2 regions of the Nonomuraea maheshkhaliensis genome follow, and region 1 is predicted to be linked to the other one. Evidence: predicted binding sites of a transcription regulator. Region 1 holds the regulator's gene; the other holds the start of a gene.

The links. Region 1 encodes HrcA, which represses chaperone genes, less so after heat shock. Its sites were predicted from a motif close to TTGGCACTCTCNNNNNGAGAGTGCCAA; they were not measured.
Region 2: a site for HrcA is predicted at 9,306-9,332, ahead of groES (co-chaperone GroES). Genes of this name have one in related genera too.

The regions. Positions count from the first base shown of each region.
Region 1 is NZ_BAAAMU010000024.1:99,377-106,974, reverse strand. Features, by position in the region: gene ABFX54_RS18760 (DUF3097 domain-containing protein) at 1-273, opposite strand, end outside; gene ABFX54_RS18755 (hypothetical protein) at 291-797, opposite strand; gene hrcA (heat-inducible transcriptional repressor HrcA) at 1,351-2,364, shown strand; gene dnaJ (molecular chaperone DnaJ) at 2,376-3,518, shown strand; gene ABFX54_RS18740 (16S rRNA (uracil(1498)-N(3))-methyltransferase) at 3,515-4,240, shown strand; gene ABFX54_RS18735 (hypothetical protein) at 4,382-5,038, opposite strand; gene ABFX54_RS18730 (SigE family RNA polymerase sigma factor) at 5,035-5,547, opposite strand; gene ABFX54_RS18725 (histidine triad nucleotide-binding protein) at 5,827-6,171, shown strand; gene ABFX54_RS18720 (PhoH family protein) at 6,289-7,329, shown strand; gene ybeY (rRNA maturation RNase YbeY) at 7,326-7,598, shown strand, end outside.
Region 2 is NZ_BAAAMU010000054.1:16,683-32,633, reverse strand. Features, by position in the region: gene ABFX54_RS30955 (GuaB3 family IMP dehydrogenase-related protein) at 1-971, opposite strand, end outside; gene guaB (IMP dehydrogenase) at 975-2,456, opposite strand; gene ABFX54_RS30945 (helix-turn-helix transcriptional regulator) at 3,041-4,036, shown strand; gene ABFX54_RS30940 (DUF5319 domain-containing protein) at 4,076-4,453, shown strand; gene ABFX54_RS30935 (sigma-70 family RNA polymerase sigma factor) at 4,563-5,198, opposite strand; gene ABFX54_RS30930 (DUF7711 family protein) at 6,285-6,998, opposite strand; gene groL (chaperonin GroEL) at 7,215-8,834, opposite strand; gene groES (co-chaperone GroES) at 8,906-9,217, opposite strand; gene ABFX54_RS30915 (class I SAM-dependent methyltransferase) at 9,499-10,785, shown strand; gene ABFX54_RS30910 (hypothetical protein) at 10,979-12,820, shown strand; gene tsaD (tRNA (adenosine(37)-N6)-threonylcarbamoyltransferase complex transferase subunit TsaD) at 12,908-13,939, opposite strand; gene rimI (ribosomal protein S18-alanine N-acetyltransferase) at 13,932-14,363, opposite strand; partial or broken gene tsaB (tRNA (adenosine(37)-N6)-threonylcarbamoyltransferase complex dimerization subunit type 1 TsaB) at 14,375-15,022, opposite strand; gene ABFX54_RS30890 (class F sortase) at 15,090-15,629, opposite strand; gene ABFX54_RS30885 (hypothetical protein) at 15,633-15,951, opposite strand, start outside.

The sequences.
Region 1 (7,598 bases):
GGCGCTGCGCCGGGGCGCGGCGGGGGCGGCGGCGGGGCGTACCAAGGTCACCGGCTTGCCCTCCAGCAGGAAGGCGGCGGGCGCCAGCGGGAACAGGCGGCGCTTGCCGAACCGGTCTTCGAGCGTGACGGCCTCCTTGTCACAGGCCACCACGGCGCCGCAGAAGCCGCTGTCGGCGTCCTCGACGACCAGATCGATCTCGGCGGGCACCTTGGGGATCTTCCCCTTGCCCGGCCGACGCCAGTTTCCCGCCAGAACATCGCCCTCGTACACACGGGGACCGTAGCAAATCACCCGCTGACCGCAAGGCGCTTGCGGGCGCCACTCCGGCGTACCAGGACGACGACCGTGCCGGCGACGGCGGCCAGCAGGCCCGCGCCGGGCAGCAGGAACAGCCCCGCCAGCCCGCCGGTGACGCCGCCCAGGCTGGACAGGACGTCGCGGCCGACGCCGTAGCGGACGGTGGCCTGCTCCTGGTTGGTGCAGGTGAGCCGGTAGTCGCCCTTGGCCGGCGCGTTGATCACGAGGATCTCCTGCCAGACGGTGTCGCCCCAGGTGACGCTCTGGTTTCCGGGGACCTTGGCGAGCCTGGCCTGGCCGGGGCCGCCGGAGATGGCGCAGTCGTAGGAGATGCGGGCGTCGCTGGCGACGTAGACGGCGGGTTTGTCGGCCGGATCGACCGACACCGTGATGCTCTCGCCGGGCGCGAACGTCTTCGTCGGCGCCATGTCCGCCACGCTGCTCACCAGGCCGCCGCCGAACAGGGCCACGCCCGCCACCACGCACACCAGGAACACGCCCCAGGCGGCGGCGAGCCACCACAGGCTGGGCTTTATGGCTTTGGAGTCGATTCGTGGTGGAAATTGGGCCTGTTGGCCGTATTGTCCGTACTGGGGTGGCGGGCCGAACTGGGTGGGCTCACCGTACTGCGGCTGCTGCCCGTAGGGCGGAGGCTGTCCGTACGGGGGCTGCCGTCCCTGCGGCGGCGGCCCGTAAGGCGGTTGCCCGTACGGTGGCTGTCCGTACGGTGGCTGATCGGGGCCAGGGCCGGGTTGCGGCCCGGAAGGCGGGCCGGGTTGCGGCCCGGAAGGCGAGCCGGGTTGCGGTCCGTATTGAGGAGGTTGCGGCTGACCGTGGTGAGGCCCCTGCTCAGACGGGGGGCCGTACGGCGGGGGCTGAGAATCGTCGGTCATGCTCGCCAGTCTGAGGCCTGTCGCTCACACCACGCCAGCAGCAGGATGGGACCCGCTGTTATCGCACCTTGTGGGCGAGAGCCGTACACTTGGCACTCGGGAACACAGAGTGCTAGACACCGCGTTCCTGACAGAGACAGAGGCAGGAGGTGAGCACGTGCTCGACGAACGTAAGCTGGCTGTGCTCAGAGCCATTGTCGAAGACTACGTGTCCACCAACGAACCGGTGGGCTCCAAAGCGCTCGCCGAGCGCCACAACCTGAAGGTCTCCCCCGCGACGGTCAGAAACGACATGGCCGCGCTGGAGGAGGAGGGCTACATCACCCAGCCGCACACCAGCGCGGGCCGCGTGCCGACCGACAAGGGCTACCGCCTGTTCGTCGACCGGCTCTCGCAGGTGAAGCCGCTGTCCGGGGCCGAGCGCAGAGCCATCGAGACGTTCCTGGCCGGCGCGGTCGACCTCGACGACGTGGTCACCCGCACGGTCCGGCTGCTCGCGCAGCTGACCCGGCAGGTCGCGGTCGTGCAATATCCGACGCTGACCCGCTCGACGGTCAGGCACGTCGAGCTGGTCCCGCTGAGCGACCGGCGGGTCATGCTCGTGCTGATCACCAACACCGGCCGCGTCGAGCAGCGCGTGGTCGAGCTGCCCGAGGTGGTGGAGGACGCCCGCATCGCGCACCTGCGCGCGGTGCTCAACTCCTGCCTCGACGGCTGCGGCCTGAGCAGCGTGCCCGACCTGGTCGCCGACCTGCCCGAGCGGCTGCCCCTCGAAGACCGGCCCGTGGTGGCCACGGTCCTGTCGGTCCTGCTCGAGACGCTGGTCGAGCGGCACGACGAGAAGATCGTGTTCGCCGGCGCGGCCAACCTCGCCGGCGCCGACTTCACCACCGGCCTGCGCGACGTGCTGGAGGCGCTGGAGGAGCAGGTGGTCCTCATGCGGCTGCTCGGCGAGACAACCTCAGACACCCCGTCCGCGCTCACCGTGCGCATCGGCGCGGAAAACCCCTACCTGCGGGGGACATCCATCGTCGCGACCGGATACGGTTCTGGCGACAACCAACTGGCCCGGCTCGGCGTACTCGGGCCGACCAGGATGGACTATCCCGTGACGATGGGCGCCGTACGCGCGGTGGCACGCTACGTCAGCCAGATCCTGGCTGCATCATAAGAGGTCGATAAGTGGCAAACAGCGACTACTACGCCACCCTCGGGGTGCGCCGTGACGCGAGTCAGGACGAGATCAAGAAGGCCTACCGCCGTCTCGCCCGTGAGCTGCACCCCGACGTGAACCCCGATCCTGAGACCCAGGAGCGGTTCAAGGAGATCACGCAGGCCTACGAGGTGCTCTCCGACCCCAACAAGCGCCAGATGTACGACCTGGGTGGCGACCCCTTCGGCGGCGCGGGAGCGGGCGCGGGCGCCGCGGGCGGGTTCGGCGCGGGCTTCCCGTTCAGCGACATCATGGACGCCTTCTTCGGCACGGCCGCCGGCGCCCGCGGGCCGCGCTCACGCGCCCGCAGGGGCCGCAACGCCACCATCAGGGTGGAGCTCGACCTGCGCGAGACGGCGTTCGGCACCACCCGCGAGCTGGCCGTCGACACGGCCGTGCTGTGCGAGGTGTGCCACGGAGCCGGCGCCGCGCAGGGCACCCACCCCGACACCTGCGACATGTGCAACGGGCGCGGTGAGATCTCCCAGGTCACCCGCTCCTTCCTGGGCCAGGTCATGACCTCGCGGCCGTGCCCCCAGTGCGGTGGTTTCGGGACGATCATCCGCCACCCCTGCCAGGAGTGCTCAGGCGACGGCCGGGTGCGCACCCGCCGTACGATCAAGGTCCGCATCCCCGCCGGCGTCGAGGACGGCACCCACATCCAGCTCGCCGGCGAGGGGGAGGTCGGTCCAGGCGGCGGCCCGCCGGGAGACCTCTTCCTGGAGATCGTCGAGCGGGCCCACGAGATCTTCGAACGGCGCGGCGACGACCTCCACTGCACCGTGCAGATCCCGATGACGGCCGCCGCGCTGGGCACCGTGCTGGCGGTGGAGACGCTCGACGGCTCCGAGGAGGTCGACGTCCGCCCCGGCACCCAGTCCGGCCAGGTCATCACCATGTACGGCCGCGGCGTGCAGCGGCTCAACGAGTCCGGCAGGGGCGACCTGCTCATCCACGTCAACGTCGAGACGCCGACCCGCCTCGACACCGCCCAGGAAGAACTGCTCCGCGAGCTGTCCAGGCAGCGGGGTGAGGAGCGCCCGCCTGGCAAGTTCGCACCGGGTCAGCAGGGTTTTTTCTCCCGCCTGCGTGACGCGTTCAACGGCCGGTGACGGCGCCCGTCTTCCTGGCTGAGGCGCTCGACGGCCCCGAGCTGACGCTGGATGGGCCCGAGGGGCGGCACGCCGCCTCCGTACGACGGCTGCGCGCCGGTGAGCGGGTCGATCTGACCGACGGCGCCGGCACGGTGGCCGAGTGCGTCGTACGCGAGACGCTGAAGGACGCGCTCAGGCTCGACGTGCTGCGCCGCTACCGGGTCGAGGCGCCAGGGCCCCGGCTCGTCGTCGTCCAGGGGCTGCCCAAGGGTGACAGGGGCGAGCTGGCGGTCGAGATGATGACCGAGGCCGGGGTCGACGTGATCGTCCCGTGGTCGGCCGCGCGCAGCATCACCCAGTGGAAGGGTGACAAGGTCGCCAAGGCGCTCGGCCGGTGGCGTGCCACGGCTCGTGAGGCGGGCAAGCAGGCCCGCCGCTTCCACCTGCCCGAGGTGACCGACCTCGCCACCACGGCCCAGGTCGAACGGCTGCTCACCGGGGCGGACCTGGGCCTGGTGCTGCACGAGGAGGCGGCTGAGCCGCTGTCGAAGGTCTCGCTGCCCGCGAGCGGCGACATCGTGATGGTCGTGGGGCCTGAGGGCGGCGTCTCGGAGGACGAGCTCGCCCGGTTCGGGGCGGCCGGGGCGGCGCCGGTGCTGCTGGGGCCGACGGTGCTGCGTACGTCCACGGCGGGGGTCGCGGCGGCGGCCGTGCTGCTGAGCCGTACCGGACGCTGGTGAGGCCGCGCGAACCGCGCAGGCCGTGAGAGGAATCGCGCAGGCCGTGCGAGCGTGCCCGCGACGCTGCGGGCGGGGCATGGGGGTGTGACCGCGACGCTGCGGTCGTGACGATGTGCGGGTGGTCCGGCCGGCTCAGCCGGGTCAGGGCACCGTGGCGTCGGAGGTGTCCTGCAGCGGGCTGCCCAGTTCCGCGGGTGTCTCCATCGCGTCGTCTGACGGCGGGCACTCCTCGGGCGGGCAGGCCGTGGGCGGCGCGCTCGTCTCCTCCGACGTCGGCGTCGGAGTGGGCGTCGGTGACAGCGTAGGACAGTCGGCGGGAGGCTCGGCCTGCTCGGTCAGGGTCGAGGGGCAGTCGGTGGGCGTCGGGCTGGCCGACGGGGACGGCCTGCTGGTCGAGCCGGCCTTACGGCTGGTGCGCGGGGTCGGCGGCTTGGGGGTCTCGGGGATCACGACCGCGGGCGGGTCGCTGGTCCGCTCCGGCGGCGGAGGCTGCACGGAACGGGTGGTGGAGGAGTTGGAAGGAGCCTCGGAGGTCGTCTCGTTGTCGATGGGGGCGGCCGGAATCTGGTCGATGATCTGGGAGCGCAACGAGGGAACGGCCATCACGATCGTTCCCGCCACCAGCAGGGCGCTGGCGGCGGCCGCGCCCGCTCGCCACCAGAACAGATTGCGCACTCCACGCCGCTCGATGCGGCCACGGATGATCTCCAGTCCTTCCGGCGAGGGTACGACCGCGTCCGCCTCCGCGCGGAGCGCACGACGCAGGAGGTCGCCGTACTCGTCGGGGGGCTGGCTCATGACATCTTCTCCAGGACCGATCGCAACGCGGCCATACCACGTGCCGTGTGGCTCTTGACCGCGCCCTTGCTGATCCCCATGGCGTGGGCGATCTCAGCTTCGGACAGATCACCGTAGTAGCGTAGAACCAGTGCTTCTCTCTGTCGGGTCGGCAGGGCTCGTAACGCCTCGATGACGGCGGAGCGTTCCAGCTCGCCGATCGCGCCGTTCTCGGCGCTCGGGGCGTCAGGCAGGCCCTTGGGGGCGTATTTCTCGACGACCGCGCGGTGACGCAGCACGGACCGGGACCGGTTGACGACGGATTGACGCAGGTAGGCGAGTGCTTTGTCGGGGTCACGCAGTCTGCGCCAGGCGCCATGGATGGCGACGAACGCATCCTGCACGACTTCCTCGGCTGTTGCAATGTCGCGCACCAGCAACACGGCGAGACGTACCAATGACCGGAAGTGCGCGCTGTACAGCGCCGTCACGGCCATGTCGGCATCCCACCCGACCGGCACCGCCCCCATCGACCTGTCGGCCAGGAGGGTTTCGGTGGTCACATCAGTGGGACGCGCGGCCTTCCCAGAGGGTTTACGCTCTTCCGGTTCTTGAGGTTTCCCCGGTTCCTTAGGGTGCATTACCCAGTCGTGTCCTCGCCAGGTGGCGCTCGCCCGACCCTGAATCGTCTTCTTTTAGCTGTAGTGTCGCACACTCACCCTAACCTCGTTGATCTTCCTACGCACGACACAGCTGATTACCGATTCGCAACGGACTTGCCGGCGGTGAGCGCTCGATAGGGTGATCGGGTGAGCGATTGCCTCTTCTGCAAAATCGTCGCCAACGAGATTCCCGCTGAGATCGTCTACGAAACCGGCAGGACCCTCGCCTTCCGCGACGTGAATCCGCAGGCTCCCACGCACGTGCTCGTCATCCCGAAGGAGCACCACGCCGACGCCGCGGCGCTGGCCGCGGCCGACGACGGGCTCGCCGACGAGGTGCTGAAGTCGGCGCACGAGGTGGCCGTGCTGGACGGGGTGTCCGGAAGCGGCTATCGCATCGTGTTCAACACCGGGGCGGGCGCCGGGCAGACCGTCTTCCACGTCCACGCCCACGTCCTGGGCGGGCGCGATCTGGGCTGGCCGCCCGGATAACGGACACCTCCGGCCTCAGGTGGTGATATTGGCGCGAGCAATCGGCCAGGTCCCGGCTACGATGGGCGGAGAAGCACACCGAAAGAGACCGGGAGGCATCAGGCCGCTGGCCTGCCCATGTCCGAACTACACGAATCCCGACGCACAGCACCTCCTTCGCGCACTCAGGCGAAGGTGCTGATTCCGGACGAATACCCGATGGTCAGCCTCCTGGGCTCCCGTGACGAGCTGCTCCGCGTCATCGAGGGTGCCTTCAGGGCCGACATCCACGTGCGTGGCAACGAGATCACCGTCACCGGCAGCCCCGATGAGAGCGGTGCCGTCGTGCGCCTCTTCGAGGAGCTCGTCGAGATCCTGCGCAGCGGCGGTGAGCTCACCCCCGACGCGGTCGAGCGCAGCATCGCCATGCTGCGCATGACCTCCGACCGTCCAGCCGAGGTGCTCTCCCTCGACATCCTCTCCTCGCGCGGGCGGACCATCCGCCCCAAGACCGTCAACCAGAAGCGCTACGTCGACGCGATCGACAACCACACGGTCGTGTTCGGCATCGGCCCGGCCGGCACCGGCAAGACCTATCTCGCGATGGCCAAGGCCGTGCGGGCGCTGCAGGAGAAGCGGGTCAACCGCATCATCCTCACCCGGCCGGCGGTCGAGGCCGGTGAGCGGCTCGGCTTCCTGCCCGGCACGCTCTACGAGAAGATCGACCCCTACCTGCGCCCGCTCTACGACGCCCTGCACGACATGGTCGACCCCGACTCCATCCCCAAGCTCATGGCCGCGGGCACGATCGAGGTCGCGCCGCTGGCGTACATGCGCGGCCGCACCCTCAACGACGCCTTCATCATCCTCGACGAGGCGCAAAACTCCTCGGCCGAGCAGATGAAGATGTTCCTCACCCGGCTGGGATTCAACTCCAAGATCGTGGTGACGGGCGACGTCACCCAGGTCGACCTGCCCTCGGGCACGGTCAGCGGCCTGCGGGTGGTGCAGGAGATCCTGGAGGGCATCCCCGACATCCACTTCGCCCGCCTGAGCAGCGCCGATGTGGTCCGGCACAAGCTGGTCAGCGAGATCGTCGACGCCTACGGGCGCTACGATGCCACGCAGGCCGCCCAGGAGCCGAAGGCGATCCAGCAGCGGGGGAAGCGACGGCCATGAGCATCGAGATCAACAACGAGTCCGGGGTAGGGGTCGACGAGGAGAGCATCGCCGCCCTGGCCGCTCACGTGCTCGCCGAGATGGGCATCAACCCGCTCGCCGAGCTGTCCATCGTGGTCGTCGACGAGGACGCCATGGCCGAGCTGCACGAGAAGTGGATGGGCGAGCCCGGCCCGACCGACGTGCTGGCGTTCCCGATGGACGAGCTGCGTCCAGGGGGCGGCGCGCGCGGCGAGGGCGACGGTCCCGCCGATCCGGCCCTGCTCGGT
Region 2 (15,951 bases), on a different contig from region 1:
GTCCCCACCGTCCCGAAGCCGACCCGGCGCCCGCGCGGCAGGTCGGGGTGGTGCGCCTCGGACCCCCAGTGGAACCCGTGGCCGGGCGCCTCGGCGGCGCGGGCCAGCGGCGAGCCGACCATGACGGCGTCCGCGCCGCAGGCGATGGCCTTGGCGATGTCGCCGGAGGTGCCCATGCCGCCGTCGGCGATGACGTGCACGTAGCGCCCGCCCGACTCGTCCATGTAGTCGCGCCGGGCCGCGGCGACGTCGGAGATCGCGGTGGCCATCGGCACGGCCACGCCCAGCACCGTACGCGTCGTGTGCGAGGCGCCTCCGCCGAAGCCCACCAGCACGCCGGCCGCGCCGGTGCGCATGAGGTGGAGCGCGGCGGTGTAGGTGGCGCAGCCGCCGACGATGACCGGCACGTCGAGCTCGTAGATGAACTGCTTGAGGTTGAGCGGCTCGGCCCGCCCCGACACGTGCTCGGCCGAGACCGTCGTGCCGCGGATGACGAAGATGTCGACGCCGGCGTCGATCACGGCCTTGTGGTATTGGACCGTGCGCTGCGGCGACAGGCGCACGGCGGTGGTCACACCGGAGGCACGGATCTCCTCGATCCTGCGGCCGATCAGCTCTTCCTGGATCGGCGCCGCGTAGATCTCCTGCAGCCGCTTGGTGGCCGCCGCCTGGTCGAGGGCGGAGCACTCCTCCAGCAGCGGCAGCGGGTCCTCGTAGCGCGTCCAGAGCCCTTCGAGGTCGAGCGGGGCCAGGCCGCCGAGCCGGCCGATCTCGATGGCGGTCGCCGGGGAGACCACGCTGTCCATGGGAGCGACGAGCACGGGCAGCTCGAACCGGTAGGCGTCGATCTGCCAGGCGATCGAGACCTCCTCCGGGTCGCGGGTGCGCCGCGAGGGCACCAGGCCGATCTCGTCAAGCGAGTACGCCCGGCGCCCGGTCTTCCCCCGGCCGATCTCCACCTGCTGAGTCATGACTTACCTTCTGTGATAGTTCGGAGCTTCCACGGTCATCTGGATGTCGTGGGGGTGGCTCTCCTTGAGTCCCGCCGCCGTGATCGGCATGAGCTCGCAGTCGGTGTGCATCTGCGGGATCGTCCGGCAGCCCGCATACCACATGCCCTGGCGCAGCCCGCCCACGAGCTGGTGGGCCACGGCCGCGACCGGGCCGCGGTAGGGGACCTGACCCTCGATGCCCTCGGGGATGTACTTGTCCTCGCCGCCCACGTCCGCCTGCGCGTAGCGGTCCTTGCTGAAGGAGGTGCCGCCGCGCTCGCGGTTGCGTACGGCGCCGAGCGAGCCCATGCCCCGGTACGACTTGAACTGCTTGCCGTTGATGAAGATCAGCTCGCCGGGCGACTCCTCGCAGCCGGCCAGCAGCGAGCCCAGCATGACCGTGTCGGCCCCGGCGGCGATGGCCTTGACGATGTCGCCGGAGTATTGCAGGCCGCCGTCGCCGATCACCGGCACCCCGGCGGGCGCGCACGCCTTGGACGCCTCGTAGATGGCCGTGACCTGCGGCGCGCCGACCCCGGCCACCACGCGGGTGGTGCAGATCGAGCCCGGGCCCACGCCCACCTTGACCGCGTCGGCGCCCGCGTCGACCAGCATCTGGGCGCCCGCCCTGGTCGCGATGTTGCCGCCGATGACCTGCACCTTGCTGTTGGCCTTGACCTTGGCGATCATGTCGGCCAGCCCCTTGGAGTGGCCGTGGGCCACGTCGACGACCACCACGTCGACCCCGGCCTCGATGAGCGCCTTGGCGCGCAGCTCGGCGTCGCCGCCCACGCCCACCGCAGCGCCGACGATGAGCCGGCCGTCGGCGTCCTTGGTGGACAGCGGGTACTGCTCGCTCTTGGTGAAGTCCTTCACGGTGATCAGGCCGCGCAGCCTGCCCTCACCGTCGACGAGCGGCAGCTTCTCGATCTTGTTCTGCCTGAGCAGGGCGAAGGCGTCGTCACGCGACACCCCGACCGGGGCGGTGACCAGCGGCATCTTGGTCATGACCTCGCGCACGGGCCGCGAGTGGTCGGTCTCGAAGCGCATGTCGCGGTTGGTCACGATGCCGACCAGCGTGCCCGACATGTCGGTCACGGGCACCCCGGAGATCCGGTACGTGGCGCAGAGCCGCTCGACGTCGGCCAGCGTGTCGTCGGGGCTGCACGTCACCGGGTTGGTGACCATGCCGGCCTCGGACCGTTTGACCAGGTCGGCCTGCTGGGCCTGCTCCTCGACCGAGAGGTTGCGGTGCAGGATGCCGATGCCGCCCTGCCTGGCCATGGCGACGGCCATGCGGGCCTCGGTCACGGTGTCCATCGCGGCGGAGATCAGCGGGATGGACAGCGTGATGTCCCTGGACAGCCGGGACCGGGTGTCGGCCTCCCCCGGCTGCAGGTCGGAATAGCCCGGCACCAGCAGCACGTCGTCGAAGGTCAGACCTGTCTCGGTGAACTTGGACATGCTGCGGCCCCTCCTGCCGTTGCGCTGAATGAGCCAAGTCTAGGGCCTGTCTCCAAAACAGCCCGCACGGCCTCACCGCTCACCGCGCAACCTCCCCGCGGGCATCCGTATCCGCCGGATCGCCGGCCCCACGGAACCCCGGCACGGGCGTCCGTATCCACCGACGCGCCGTGCGGAACGCCGGCACGCGGTGACCCCGAACACGGATGATGCCGGGAGCACAACGGGCCCCCACGGTCCGTCGTACTCCCGGCATCATCGAAGTGCCGGGGGATGGGACGGTCGGTGATCCGTCCCATCCCCCGGCCACCGGCATCCGGGAGCGGCAGCGCAACACACCACCGAACCCCCCTCCGCGTCCTGATGGCCGAAGCTGCCGCGCCCTTCCTGGATGCCGACGCTAGGTAAAGAATGCGTTACTCACCGGCACATTGCAATGTGCAAACGTGCAATTGCACGAAGTTGCACCAGGCGTCTACCGAGTCGGCGCAACACGCGGACACAGGCGTTATACGGGGTTATCCTCGCGGCACGCCCGTGACCCCCCACCGGAGCCGCATAAAATGCGCAACGAGCCCCGAACCGTGTCCGATCCCTTCGAGACGCTGGGCCTCGACCAGGCTCAGACCGCGCTGTACTCGGCGGTGCTGCGGCTGCACAAGGCCAGCCGCACCGACCTCGCCCAGGCCATGGACGGCCCGGTCGAGAAGGTCGGCCGTCAGCTCGACGACCTCGTGAAACTGGGGGTGATCGACGAGCAGTCCGGCCAATACCTGGCCCGGCACCCCGCGGCCGCGCTCGGCAGGGTGATCGCCGAACGCCTCGACCGGCTGGCCGAGGAGAGTCGCATGATCGACTCGGCACTCGGCTCCATTCGCAGCCTGATCCGCGACTACGACGCCGGACGCGACTACCGCAGCGGCCATTTCACGGTGGAGATGGCCAGCGGCGCCGACGTCCTGTACGAGAGCGTGGTGGGCATCGCCGTGCAGTCTCATTCGCCGCCGATGAAATTACTGACCGCCGTTCCGGACGACCGCACCATGACCGACTTTGCGCGGAAATTTGCGGATCCATGGATCGATGCGCAAAAACGAAACCTTCTCATGGTTCATGCGATCATTCCGGTCTCCAGCCTCGTGCTCCCCGGCGTACGCGACCAGCTCACCGAGCTGACCGAGACAGGTGGCAAGGTACGCACGCTCGACCGGCTGCCGAGTTGGTTCATGACGGCCGGCACCGAGGTCGCCGGCCTGCCCGCCCACTGGGGCGGCAACCTGCCCGACCACGCCTACAACTTCTACCTGGTCCGCACGTCCGTCGTGGTCGGCATGCTCAGCTCGCTGTTCGACGAGCTGTGGGCCCGCGCGCTGCCCCTGCCCTGGAGCGGGCGGGGCGAGGGCATGGTCCAGGTGCTGCGGCTGGCCGCGCAGGGCATGTGCGACGACTCGATCGCCCGCCAGCTCGGGGTGTCGGTGCGTACCGTACGCGCCAGATTCGCCGAGGCCATGACCGAGTTGGGCGCTCAATCCCGCTTCCACGCGGGCGTGGAGGCCGCCAGACGCGGATGGCTGAGGTAAAGCCCACCGCTGGGGCCGCTTCGGTCATATGGTGGGAAGGTGCTGGAAGACGTCCCCCGCGATCCGTTCGCGGACGATCCGAACGACCCTTCCTCAGCGATGGGCGCACTCGACGACGCCGAGCCACTGACGGCGGCCGAACGCGACGAGGCCATCACCGACCTCGCCGACGTCGAGGTCTTCCGCTCCCTGCTCGAACCGCAGGGGGTTCTGGGGCTCGTACTCGACTGCCCGGAATGCGGCGAGCAGCACTTCTTCGACTGGGAGCTGCTGCGCGGCAACCTGAAGCAGATGATCGAGAAAGGCCAGCCACAGGTGCACGAGCCGGCCTTTCACCCTGACCCCGCCGACTACGTCAGCTGGGACTACGCCAGAGGCTATGTCGACGGCGTCATCGACACGGAGGAGCGCCGCTGACCGACGTCTTCGAGCAGCGCGGCCAGCAACCGCGCCGCTGGATCGCCTGAGTCAGGCGTCTGTCCACGACCGAGCGCGTCGAGCAGCGCGTCGGTCTCGTCCTCAGGCGTCAAGCCGACTCCAGCTCGGCCATCTGCCTCAACCTGGCCAGCGCCCGATGCTGGGCGACGCGGACCGCACCCGGTGACATACCGAGTACATTACCGGTCTCCTCGGCCGACAACCCCGACACCACCCGCAGCAGCAGCAACTCGCGCTGATTGTCGGGAAGCCTGGCCAGTAACCGCCTGGCGTGCTCCACCTCGATGTAGCGGACCACCGTCTCCTCAGGTCCAGGCCCGTCGTCGGGCCCGTCGGGCAGATCCTGGGTCGGCACCGCCGAGCGCACCGAACTCCGCAGCGCGTCGGCCACCTTGTGCGAGGCGATCCCGAACACGAACGACGCGAATGGCCGCCCCATGTCGCGGTATCGCGGCAGCGCGGACAACACCGCGATGCACACCTCCTGGGCCACGTCATCGGCAATGTGATATTGCCCTGAAACCCGGCCCAGCCTGGCGCGGCAATACCGCACCACCATCGGACGCAACTCACCGAGCAGAGATTCGATCGCACTGCGATCCCCCTGCACGGCGAGGCTCGTCAGTTCCCTAAGGTCGGAGTCATCCGTCCGTGCCGGAAGTCTCGACGCGAGCCTTACCCCAATTTTGGCGTCGGCGACGCTTCCCTCGCTCACGATAGGCATGATGCCCGCACTGATCCGGCCTGTCGTCATAGCGAACGGCTACGGATTGGTCACATTGAAGCGACGATAACTGTCAGTAATCAACTGACCACACTAAGCCTTAATACTGACATAATATTTCATCCGATAACCCGGAATGCACGACATTTGTCATGCCGCCGACGCTTATCGCCCGTGCTCGGTTTACTCCAACTTTCCACCTTTTCCCCCAATTCCCCCCATCCTGCCGCTCCAGTCCGCGAAAGTCCCTCACTCAACGCGACCCCCCGAACCCACCCACCCCCACAAACATCGGACCCTTCCGCAAATCCACCCCACCATCAACCCCCCCAACCGCCCCGGCTCCCTGCCCGGCCACCGCCCCACCCGACTCCTCCCACCCGGCTCCGCCACACTCCCACCCACCCACCACGGTCGGCACCCTCGCACTCCAGCGAACGCCACCGCCTCCACAGCAACGGGGAACGGGCGACTCCGTCTCCGGGGAAGGGAGGCACCGGGAGTGCGGGGCGATTCGGGCGGGTGTGTGGGACGCCAGGCAGCTCAACTCCGACCTGCCGACCTACGGGGCTGAACCGCAGGGAGCAAGAGTGCTGAACTGCGGGGACATCGGGCTGCTGGAACACCGGACTGCCGGGCCAGGGAGGTGCCGGCGGCCGTGGACGTGACATGGGCCGGGCCGAGGCCAGGTTGCGAGGGCGTCGGGCTGCGGCACTGCTGGTGTGCGAGTCTGCGGGATCTGCAGGCCATGGGCTACGGGGCGCTGAACGGCCGCGCTCAGAAGTACTGCTGACGGCCGTGGGCCGAGCCGGGCTCCGGGCTCCGGGCTCCGGGCGATGGCATGGCAGACCGCCACCCAGCCGTCACCCGTGCCAGCCAGGCCCTGCTCACCCTGCTCACCGTTGTCGCAGCCCACGCACACCCGACACCGCGGTCACCATCGGGGCATCGCTCACCAACCCCGCAGCCCGCAAACACCCCTCCACCACCGCCACCCACGCCCATCACCCCGGACGCGGCCTGCGCCACCACCCCCAATTGCGATCCACGCCGGCCACGTCGCGGGTCGTCGGCCTCGTGGCGTTCCTAGCCTTCGTCGCGCTTGTCGGACCCGCCGGACCCGTCACGCTCGTAGCGTCCGTCGGACCCATCGCGCTCGTCACGTTCGCCATGCTCGGCGTGCTCGTCGCGTTCGCCGTGGTCGGCGCGTCCGGCATGCTCGTCGAGGAGTTCCAGATAGCCCTGCACCGCCTCCCACAGGTGATGCTCCGGATAGCGGCCCAGCCCCCGGTGTTCGCGGCGCCATCGACGGTCCCAGTACGCCGCATGGACCGATCTCAGGTGGTCCAGGGCCGTCTTCAGCTCGGCCTCCACCTGGGCCGGTGGGCGGCGGACGGCGGCCGTCTGCTCGCGGGCCGACTCGAAGCGGCGCTCAGCCAGCGCCTCCAAGACCCCGGGCTCGATCCCGGCCGGCGACCAGAACCGCACGGGCTCACGAATGAGATGATTGGCCACCGGATCACGATGGGAACGCCACCAGTACGCGATCCCGCCCTTGTCCAGGCGCAGGAAGTCCACCAGCCAGGCCGTGCCGGGCGGGTGGGAGCCCCACGACACCTCCTCGGGCGGCAGGTTCAGGACGAAGGCGACCTCGATCGCCTCGATGGGGTCGGCGCCCTCAAGCAGGTCGCCGAAGACGTACGCCTCCCGTAGGAACGGCTCGTCCGCCGGCACGCGCCGGGTCTGCTCGCAGGCCTGCGCGAGCATCCGCAACCGCTCCACAGCCCGCTGGTACCGCATCCGCGCCCACACCCTCCCCGCGTCGAGTCAGCGCCCAGCGTACGTCCTGCTCCCACGCCGCCGGGCGGCTCGGAAACCGTGTCACGGCCCGTACCCGCCGGACGGACACGCCCCAGAACCGCGCCACAGCCCGCACCCCCGCACGGGCAACCCCCGCGAACGTTCACGGCCCGCACCCCCGGACGGGTGCGGGCCGTGAAACGGTCGGACGTGAGGTCAGTGGCCGTGGCCGTGACCGTGGCCCTGGCCGGCGGCCGGGGCCTCCTCCTCGGGCTTGTCCACCACGAGCACCTCGGTGGTGAGCAGCATGCCCGCGATCGACGCCGCGTTCTGCACGGCCGAGCGCGTGACCTTGACCGGGTCGATGACACCCTGGTCGAGCAGGTTGCCGTATTCGCCGGTGGCGGCGTTGAAGCCCTCGCCGGCCTTCAGCTCCGCCACCTTGTGCGTCACCACGTAACCCTCGAGACCGGCGTTCTCGGCGATCCAGCGGGCGGGCTCCACCAGGGCGCGGCGCACGACGCCGACACCGGTGGCCTCGTCGCCCGTCAGGCCGAGGTCGTCGAGCTCCTTGGAGACGTGGATGAGCGCGGAGCCACCGCCGGAGACGATGCCCTCCTCGATCGCGGCGCGGGTCGCGGAGATCGCGTCCTCGAGGCGGTGCTTCTTCTCCTTCAGCTCCACCTCGGTGGCGGCGCCGACGCGCAGCACGCACACACCGCCGGCGAGCTTGGCCAGGCGCTCCTGCAGCTTCTCGCGGTCCCAGTCGGAGTCGGACTGCTCGATGGCAATCTTGATCTCCTTGACGCGGTCCTCGATGGCCTGCGCGTCACCGGCGCCGTCGACGATGGTCGTGGCGTCCTTGGTGACGACGACGCGGCGGGCCGTGCCGAGCACCTCGAGACCGACGTGCTCCAGCTTGAGGCCGACCTCCTCGCTGACGACCTGGCCGCCGGTGAGGATGGCCATGTCCTGCAGCATCGCCTTGCGGCGGTCACCGAAGCCCGGGGCCTTGACGGCCACGGAGGTGAAGGTGCCGCGGATCTTGTTGGTGACCAGGACGGCCAGGGCCTCGCCCTCGACGTCCTCGGCGACCACGAGCAGCGGCTTCTTGGTCTGGGCGATCTTCTCCAGCAGCGGCAGGAAGTCCGCGATGGAGGCGATCTTGCCCTGGGTGAGCAGGATGTAGGCGTCTTCGAGGACGGCTTCCATCCGCTCGGGGTCGGTCACCATGTAGGCCGACAGGTAGCCCTTGTCGAACTGCATGCCCTCGGTGAACTCGAGCTCCATGCCCATGGCGTTGGACTCTTCGACGGTGAGGACACCGTCCTTGCCCACCTTGTCGAACGCCTCGGCGATCAGCTCGCCGATCTTGGCGTCCTGCGCGGAGATCGTCGCGACGTTGGCGATCTCCTTCTTGTCGCCGACCTCGCGGGCGCTGGCGAGCAGCTTGTCGCTGATCTCCTTGGCGGCCTTGTCGATGCCGCGCTTGAGCGACAGCGGCGAGGCGCCGGCGGCCACGTTGCGCAGGCCCTCGCGGACCATGGCCTGGGCCAGGACGGTCGCGGTGGTGGTGCCGTCGCCCGCGATGTCGTTGGTCTTGGTGGCCACTTCCTTGGCGAGCTGGGCGCCGAGGTTCTCGTAGCGCTCCTCCAGCTCGATCTCACGAGCGATGGTCACACCGTCGTTCGTGATCGTCGGCGCACCGAACTTCTTGTCGATGACGACGTTGCGGCCACGCGGGCCGAGGGTTACCTTCACGGCGTCCGCGAGGGCGTTGACACCGCGCTCAAGCGCGCGGCGGGCGTCCTCGTCGAACTCCAGGATCTTCGCCATAACTGAAAGTCCTCTCCTAGCGTCGAAAGCCCCGGCCGCCCTCAAGAGCGCCCGGGGCTCGACACATCCGGCTACTTCTCGATGATCGCGAGAACATCGCGGGCGGAGAGCACGAGGTACTCCTCGCCGCCGTACTTGACCTCGGTGCCGCCGTACTTGCTGTAGAGGACGATGTCGCCCTCGGAGACGTCGAGCGGAATCCGCTTGTCGCCGTCCTCGTCCCAGTTGCCCGGGCCCACCGCGAGGACCTTGCCCTCCTGCGGCTTCTCCTTGGCGGTGTCAGGGATGACCAGGCCGGAAGCGGTGGTCTGCTCGGCCTCAAGCGGCTGAACCACAATGCGGTCGCCGAGCGGCTTAACGGGAACCTTGGTGGCGGTCGTCACGATCGGACCTCCCCTTCAGATTTGAATGATCAGAAGAGGCGACCAGCGGGGCCTGCCGTCGCGGGTGTCAGACCTGCCTCGTCGCACGTTGGCACTCTCAAGGGGAGAGTGCCAACACGAAACATATGCAAGAGGGGCTTGACAGTCAACACGAACGCGTCTGCTCTGAGCGATCAGGCGTCAAAGCCCGGGCCTCGTAATGCTGCTACGTGGACAAATACTCCCATCTCACCCCGTCTGCGGGACGATCCGGGTACGCCGTGGCGCTAACGTCGGACGACGTGGACCTCGACGCCTTCACCGAGCTGCTGACCCCGCGCGGCCAGGAGGCCCTGGCGCGGGCCGGTGAGCTCGCCGGCGCCGACCCGGTCGCCGCCGCCACCACGCTGCGCAGGACGTACGACGCCGCCCTCACCTCCGCCGCGCTCACCCAGGCGGGGCTCAGGGAACGGGCGAAGGCCAAGTTCGGCGAGGACGCGGCGGTGATGTATTTCACGCCGCACGGCCTGGAGCAGTCCACCAGGGCGGAGGTCGCCGAACACCGCGCCCGCCGCCTGCAAACGATGACCCGACGCACATGCGAAGCGCCGACCGGCCCGGAGGCTGAATCGGCGGCCGCACCACCGACCGAACCGGCGGCCGGGAAGGCGCTCCACGTCGTGGACGCCTGTTGCGGCATCGGCGGCGACCTGCTCGCGCTGGCCCGCGCCGGCTGCGCCGTGACCGCCGTCGACACCGACCCGCTGACCGTCGCCGTGGCCGCGGCCAACGCCCGCGCGCTCGGCGTGGACGACCGGGTGACGGTACGCGCGGGCGACGCGGCGCGGATCAGGCCGGAGGAGTACGACGTGCTGTTCGCCGATCCGGCCAGGCGGACCGGCAGGGGCAGGACCTTCGACCCCATGGCCTACTCCCCGCCCTGGCCCGTGGTGCTCGACCTGATCTCCCGCGCGGGCCTGGCCTGCGTCAAGGTCGCGCCCGGCATCCCGTACGAGTTCATCCCCGAGGGCGCGCAGACGGAGTGGGTCTCGTACAAGGGGGAGGTCAAGGAGGCCACGATCTGGACCGGCCAGGGCGGGGGGCGGGGCGGACGCTGGACCGGCCGGGCCGCCGGCCGGCGCGCCACGCTGCTGCCCGGCGGCCACTCCCTCACGGCCGCCGGCGCCACCGCGACGCCCGCCCCGGTCGGCCCCGCCGGCCGGTACGTGTACGAGCCGGACGGCGCCGCCGTCCGCGCCCATCTCGTCGCCGAGGTGGCCGAGCTGGTCGGCGGCAGGCTGCTCGACCCGCTGATCGCCTACATCACCGCGGACGACCCGGTGGACACCCCGTGGGCCACCCGATACGAAATAGAGGACATTCTCCCGTTCTCTCTGAAAAAACTCCGTGCGCTACTCCGCGAGCGACAAATCGGCAATGTCACCATCAAAAAGCGGGGCTCCGCGGTCGACATCGAACGCCTCCGCGCCGACCTGCGCCTCAAAGGCGGAAACTCGGCCGTCGTCATCTTGACCCGCATTCTCGACAAACCATCGGTTCTTCTCTGCAAACCCCTCTCACCTGCCTGAACCCCCAAACTCGGTCATCCGCGCGTTAACAGCGATCTTTCACTTCGGCCCTGACGGACCATGATCGAAAGGCTAAGGTTGGCGGGCGGGAGTTCTCCCCCTTAATGCGGTCACCCGCGTTCTCGCTCTTTCAGATGAACCGGACCAACCCCACCGCTGCGCGGCAGACCGTCGGCGAGCGAAGGAGCTTTCGGTGGACCATTCCAACCACACCACCCTGCTTCAGACGGGCGCGCATGACGCCGTACCCAAGAGGATGCGCGACCTGCTCGCGCGTGCCGCCCAGGACCACGTCTACGAGCAGCGCACGCAGGGCGCCGTGCTCGACGAGATCCGCCAGCGGCTCGAAGGCATGGAGTGGCTGCTGCGCGAGGTGCGCGAGCGCGAGCTGGGCGGGCTCAGCGGCACGCTGGAGTCGGTGAGCGGGCGGCTGGACGAGATCTCCGCCAAGCCGCCGATGTGGGCGGAGGGCCTGGCGCAGCACGTCGAGGCCGTACGCGACCACGTGGACGCCGTGGGCGCCAGGGTGGGCGAGGTGGACGCGAGGGTCGGCGACGTGGACGCCAGGATGGCCCCCGTCTCCGAGTTGCCCAGCCTGTGGGCCGACCTCGGCACCGTGGGCGAGAGCGTGGACGAAGCCCTCGGCAAGCTGCAGTCGGTGCTCGACACCACCGACGGCATCACCAAGGGCATGTCCGACTTCTCCGCCAAGCTGGCCACCCTCAACTCCAGCATGGAGGCCGCTGCCAGCCGCTTCACCCGGCTCGACAAGTCGATGTCCGATCTGACCACCCGTACCGACCGGGTCGAGGTCGCGATGAGCGACCTGTCGGAAAACGTCAGCGAGCAATTGCGGAGCACCACCGACCAGCTGACCGGTCAGGTCGAGGCAAGCGAGCAGCGCGTCAGCGCCCGGCTCGACGAGGCCGACCAGCGGCTCACGACCCGGCTGGAGCAGACCGACCAGCGCCTCGCGGTCCGGCTCGACGAGACCGACCAGCGCCTGGCCACGGCGCTCCTGGAGGCCGACGAACGCCTGGTCAGCCGGCTCAAGGAGGCCGACGAGCAGCTCACCGGCCGCCTGACCGGCGTCGAGCAGCGCCTGACGACCAGGCTCGACGAGACCGACCAGCACCTCGCGGTGCAGCTCGGCGAGAGCGAGCAGCGCCTGACGGCCCGCCTCAGCGGCGTGGACGCCCGCCTCGACCGGGCCGAGGGCAGGCTGCAGGGGCTCGACTCCCGGCTCACCGGGTTCGACAGCCGGCTGGAGTCGGCGGACGAGGGCCTGGCCGACATCGACACCAGGCTCGACGGCCTCGACGGCCGGATCGGCGGGGTCGACCAGCGGCTGCTGTCCATGGACGGCCGGCTCGGCGCCGTGGACAAGCGGCTGGGCACCCTGGACGGCCACCTGGGCCGCCACGACGACCGCTTCGACGCGCTCGACGTACGCGTGGACGCCCGCTTCGCCTCGCTCGACGAGCGCATGGCCACCACCGACCAGCACGTCAGCGAGACCGCCACCCGCAACGAGGGCCGCTTCAACAAGCTCGACAACCAGATCGACGCCATCGACGAGCGGCTCGGCGAGGCCGAGGAACACATGAGCAGCCGCTTCGACGCCGTCGACGGTCACTTCGGCGGGCTCGACACCCGCTTCAACGGCCTCGACACCCACCTCAACGGCCTGGCCACCCGCGCCGAGCAGGCGGGCGCGCACCTGGAGTCGGTCGACGACCGCATCGAGGCCGTCAACCAGCGCATGACCCAGCTCCCCGCCACGCTGGCCATCCCCGAGCAGGTCGGCGAGCTGATCCAGACTCACTCGGGCGAGCAGGCCGAACGTCTCGCCGCCGCGACCGAGACGCTCACCGAGCTGGTACGGTCCCGCCCCGACCACGACGAGCTGGCCGGCACGGTGTCCGGCATCGTCAACCCCGCGACCGAAGACCTCAACAAGCGGCTGGGCGCGCTGGAGGAGACCATGCTGGCCCTGGCCGAGGCTCTCCTCCGCCCGACCCGCCCCAAGGACTGAGCGCCCCAGGGGCTGCTCAGCCCAAGGACCGCGCGGCCCGCTCCCGTTCCGCCCTCACCGCGCCGGCGGGGGCGGCGGGCGGTCGGGTCAGACGTGCACGGTCGTGATCGGCAGCGACGAGTCGGCCGGGATCTCCAGCGTCGACGGCGTGACCCCGGCCGCCACCAGGTCGGACCCGAGCGCCGCGACCATGGCGCCGTTGTCGGTGCACAGCCCGGGACGGGGCACCCGCAGCCGCACGCCGGCCGCCTCGCACCGCTCCTGGGCCAGCGCCCGCAGCCGCGAGTTGGCCGCCACCCCGCCCCCGATCAGCAGATCGTGCACGTCATATTTCCGGCACGCCTGCAACGCCTTACGGGTCAGCACGTCGACTACGGCCTCCTGGAACGAGGCGGCCACGTCAGGCACGTGCACGGACTGCCCGGACGCCTCGCGGGCCTCGACCCACCGGGCGACGGCCGTCTTGAGCCCGGAGAAGGAGAAGTCGAGCGTGCCGTCGTCGATCTTGCCGCGCGGGAACGCGATGGCCGCCCCCGACCCGTCGCGGGCGGCCCTGTCGATGTGCGGGCCGCCGGGGAAGGGCAGCCCCAGCACCCGCGCGACCTTGTCGAACGCCTCGCCGGCCGCGTCGTCCACGGTGGAGCCGAGCGAGATCACGTCGTCGGCGACGTCGGGCACGAGCAGCAGCGACGAGTGACCGCCGGAGACGAGCATGGCGATGCACGGCTTGGGCAGCGGCCCGTGCTCCAGCTGGTCGACCGCGACGTGGGCGGCCAGGTGGTTGACGCCGTAGAGGGGCACGCCGAGGCCGAGCGCGTAGGACTTGGCCGCGGCCACGCCGACCAGCAGCGCCCCGGCGAGACCGGGCCCGGCCGTCACGGCGATGGCGTCGATGTCGGAGAACTTCAGCCCGGCCTCGGCCAGCGCGGCCTCCACCGTGGGCGTCATGGCCTCCAGGTGGGCGCGCGAGGCGACCTCAGGCACCACCCCGCCGAACCTGGCGTGCTCGTCCATGCTGGAGGCGATCGTGTTGGCCAGGAGCGTGTGGCCGCGCACGATGCCGATGCCGGTCTCGTCGCAGGACGTCTCGATGCCCAGGACCAGGGGTGTGTCAGTCACCAAGCTTCCTTCTCATCATGATCGCGTCGGTGCCGTCGTCGTAGTAGCGGCGGCGGGTGCCGATCTCCTCGAACCCGAAATGCCGGTAGACCGCCTGCGCGTGGGGATTGTCGGCGCGTACTTCCAGGAAGATCTCGCGCGCGCCACGGCGGGTCGCCTCGGCCAGCAGCTCGGTCAGCATCGCGCTGCCGAGACCGATGCCCTGGTGTTTCTCCAGCACGGCGATGGTCTGCACGTCGGCCTGGTCGGCCGCGGCGGCCAGGCCCGCGTAGGCCACGATCTCGTCGTCCACGGTGACCACCACGTAGTGGCGGGTGCGGGGCATGTCGGCCAGCTCGCCGCGCATCATGCCCTCGCTCCAGGCGTCGAGCGGGAACGTGGCGCGTTCGATCGCCATCACGGCCGGGAGGTCGGCCTCGGTCATCGGCCTGAGTTTCACGCCGTCACCTTCTTGGGCGCGCCAGGCACGACGGCGTCGGGTCTGCGCAGGTAGATCGGTCGCGGGGGGTCGAGCGGCACGCCCTCGCCGAGCCGGAGCGCGGCCAGGGCGGCCAGGGCGCCCGCGTAGGGGTAGGGCGGCGCGTCGCCGCCGTCGCCGAGCCGGTCGAGCTAGAGCCCGGCGCCCGCGCCGACGACCGGCAGGCCCTGGACGGGCACGTCGGCGGGCCGGTCGACGAGGGGGCCCTCGGCGCGGGTGCGGCAGTCGGTGTAACGCGCCCAGAACACCTCTTTGCGCCGCGCGTCGGTGGCCACCAGGAAGGGCTCACCGAGCCCGGAGGCGTAGGCGACGGCGTCGAGCGTGCAGATCCCGTACGCGGGCACGCCCAGCGTGGTCGACAGGCCCTGGGCGGTCATCAGCCCCACCCGGAGCCCGGTGTAGGGGCCCGGCCCGCTGCCGGCCACGACGGCGCTCACCTCGCGCAGCCGCGCGCCCGCCTCGCTCAGCACGGACTCGATGGTGGGCACGAGCAACTCGCCGTGGCGCCGGGCGTCGATCGTGGTCGACTCGGCGAGCACGCGCTCCCCGTCGTGGAGCGCGGCGGTGACGGCGGGGGTTGCGGTATCAAAGGCCAGGACCAGCACGACTGTTTAGCCTACCCGCCGCCGGGGCCGTGCCTGGCCGGTACGCGGTTTCACGCCTGTCCGGCGCTCAGACCTGGGAGGCGTACACGATGATGTTGTCGAGATATTCGCCCGTGGCGTAGTCGAACTTGCCGCCGCAGGTGACCAGCTTCAGCCCGTCCTCCAGGTAGACCCGATCGCTGGGGAAGCTGTCCTTGTGCACCTGCTCGATCGAGTCCACCTTGTACGACACGACCTTGCCGTCGCTGCGTTCGACCTTGACGGTCTGGCCCTTGCGTAACTGCCTGAGCTTGTAGAAGACGGCGGGGGCGGTCTTGGTGTCGACGTGGCCGATGATCACCGAGGGGCCCTTCTCGCCGGGCACCGCGCTGCCGGTGTACCAGCCGGCCACCTTCGGCTTCTCGTACGGCGGCAGCTCGACCTCGCCGTTCTTCTGCAGGCCGAGCTTCATCAGCTGGGCCTCCACCTCGATCGAGGGGATGTCGATGCTCTTGGGTACGACGGCGGCGGCGGGCTTGGTCGTGCCGGTCTCCATGTTCTTGCCGAACATGACCAGCACCAGGCCCGTGACGGCGCCCGCGAGCACCACCCGTCCTGCTCGGGCCATGGGTCAGGCCCGGTTGCGCCGCTTGACCGCGAAGCCGATGCCTCCGGCCAGGGCCAGGGCGATCAGCGCGCCGGCCGGGCCGAGCGGGATGGAGGACTCTTCCGAGGCGTCCTGGGCGTACGTGCCGCCGCCGCCGGCCCGTGGCGCCCTGGTGGGCACCGTACGGGTCGGCTCGGGCTCGGACTCGGCCGCGGCCACCCTGAGCGTGGCCCTGCCGATGTCGTTGGTGCCGTCGCACTTGACGTCCACGCGGTAGCTGCCGCGCCGGATCGTTCCCGAGACCTGCGCCTCGCCGCGCACCCACGGGGAGCCGGCGGTCGTG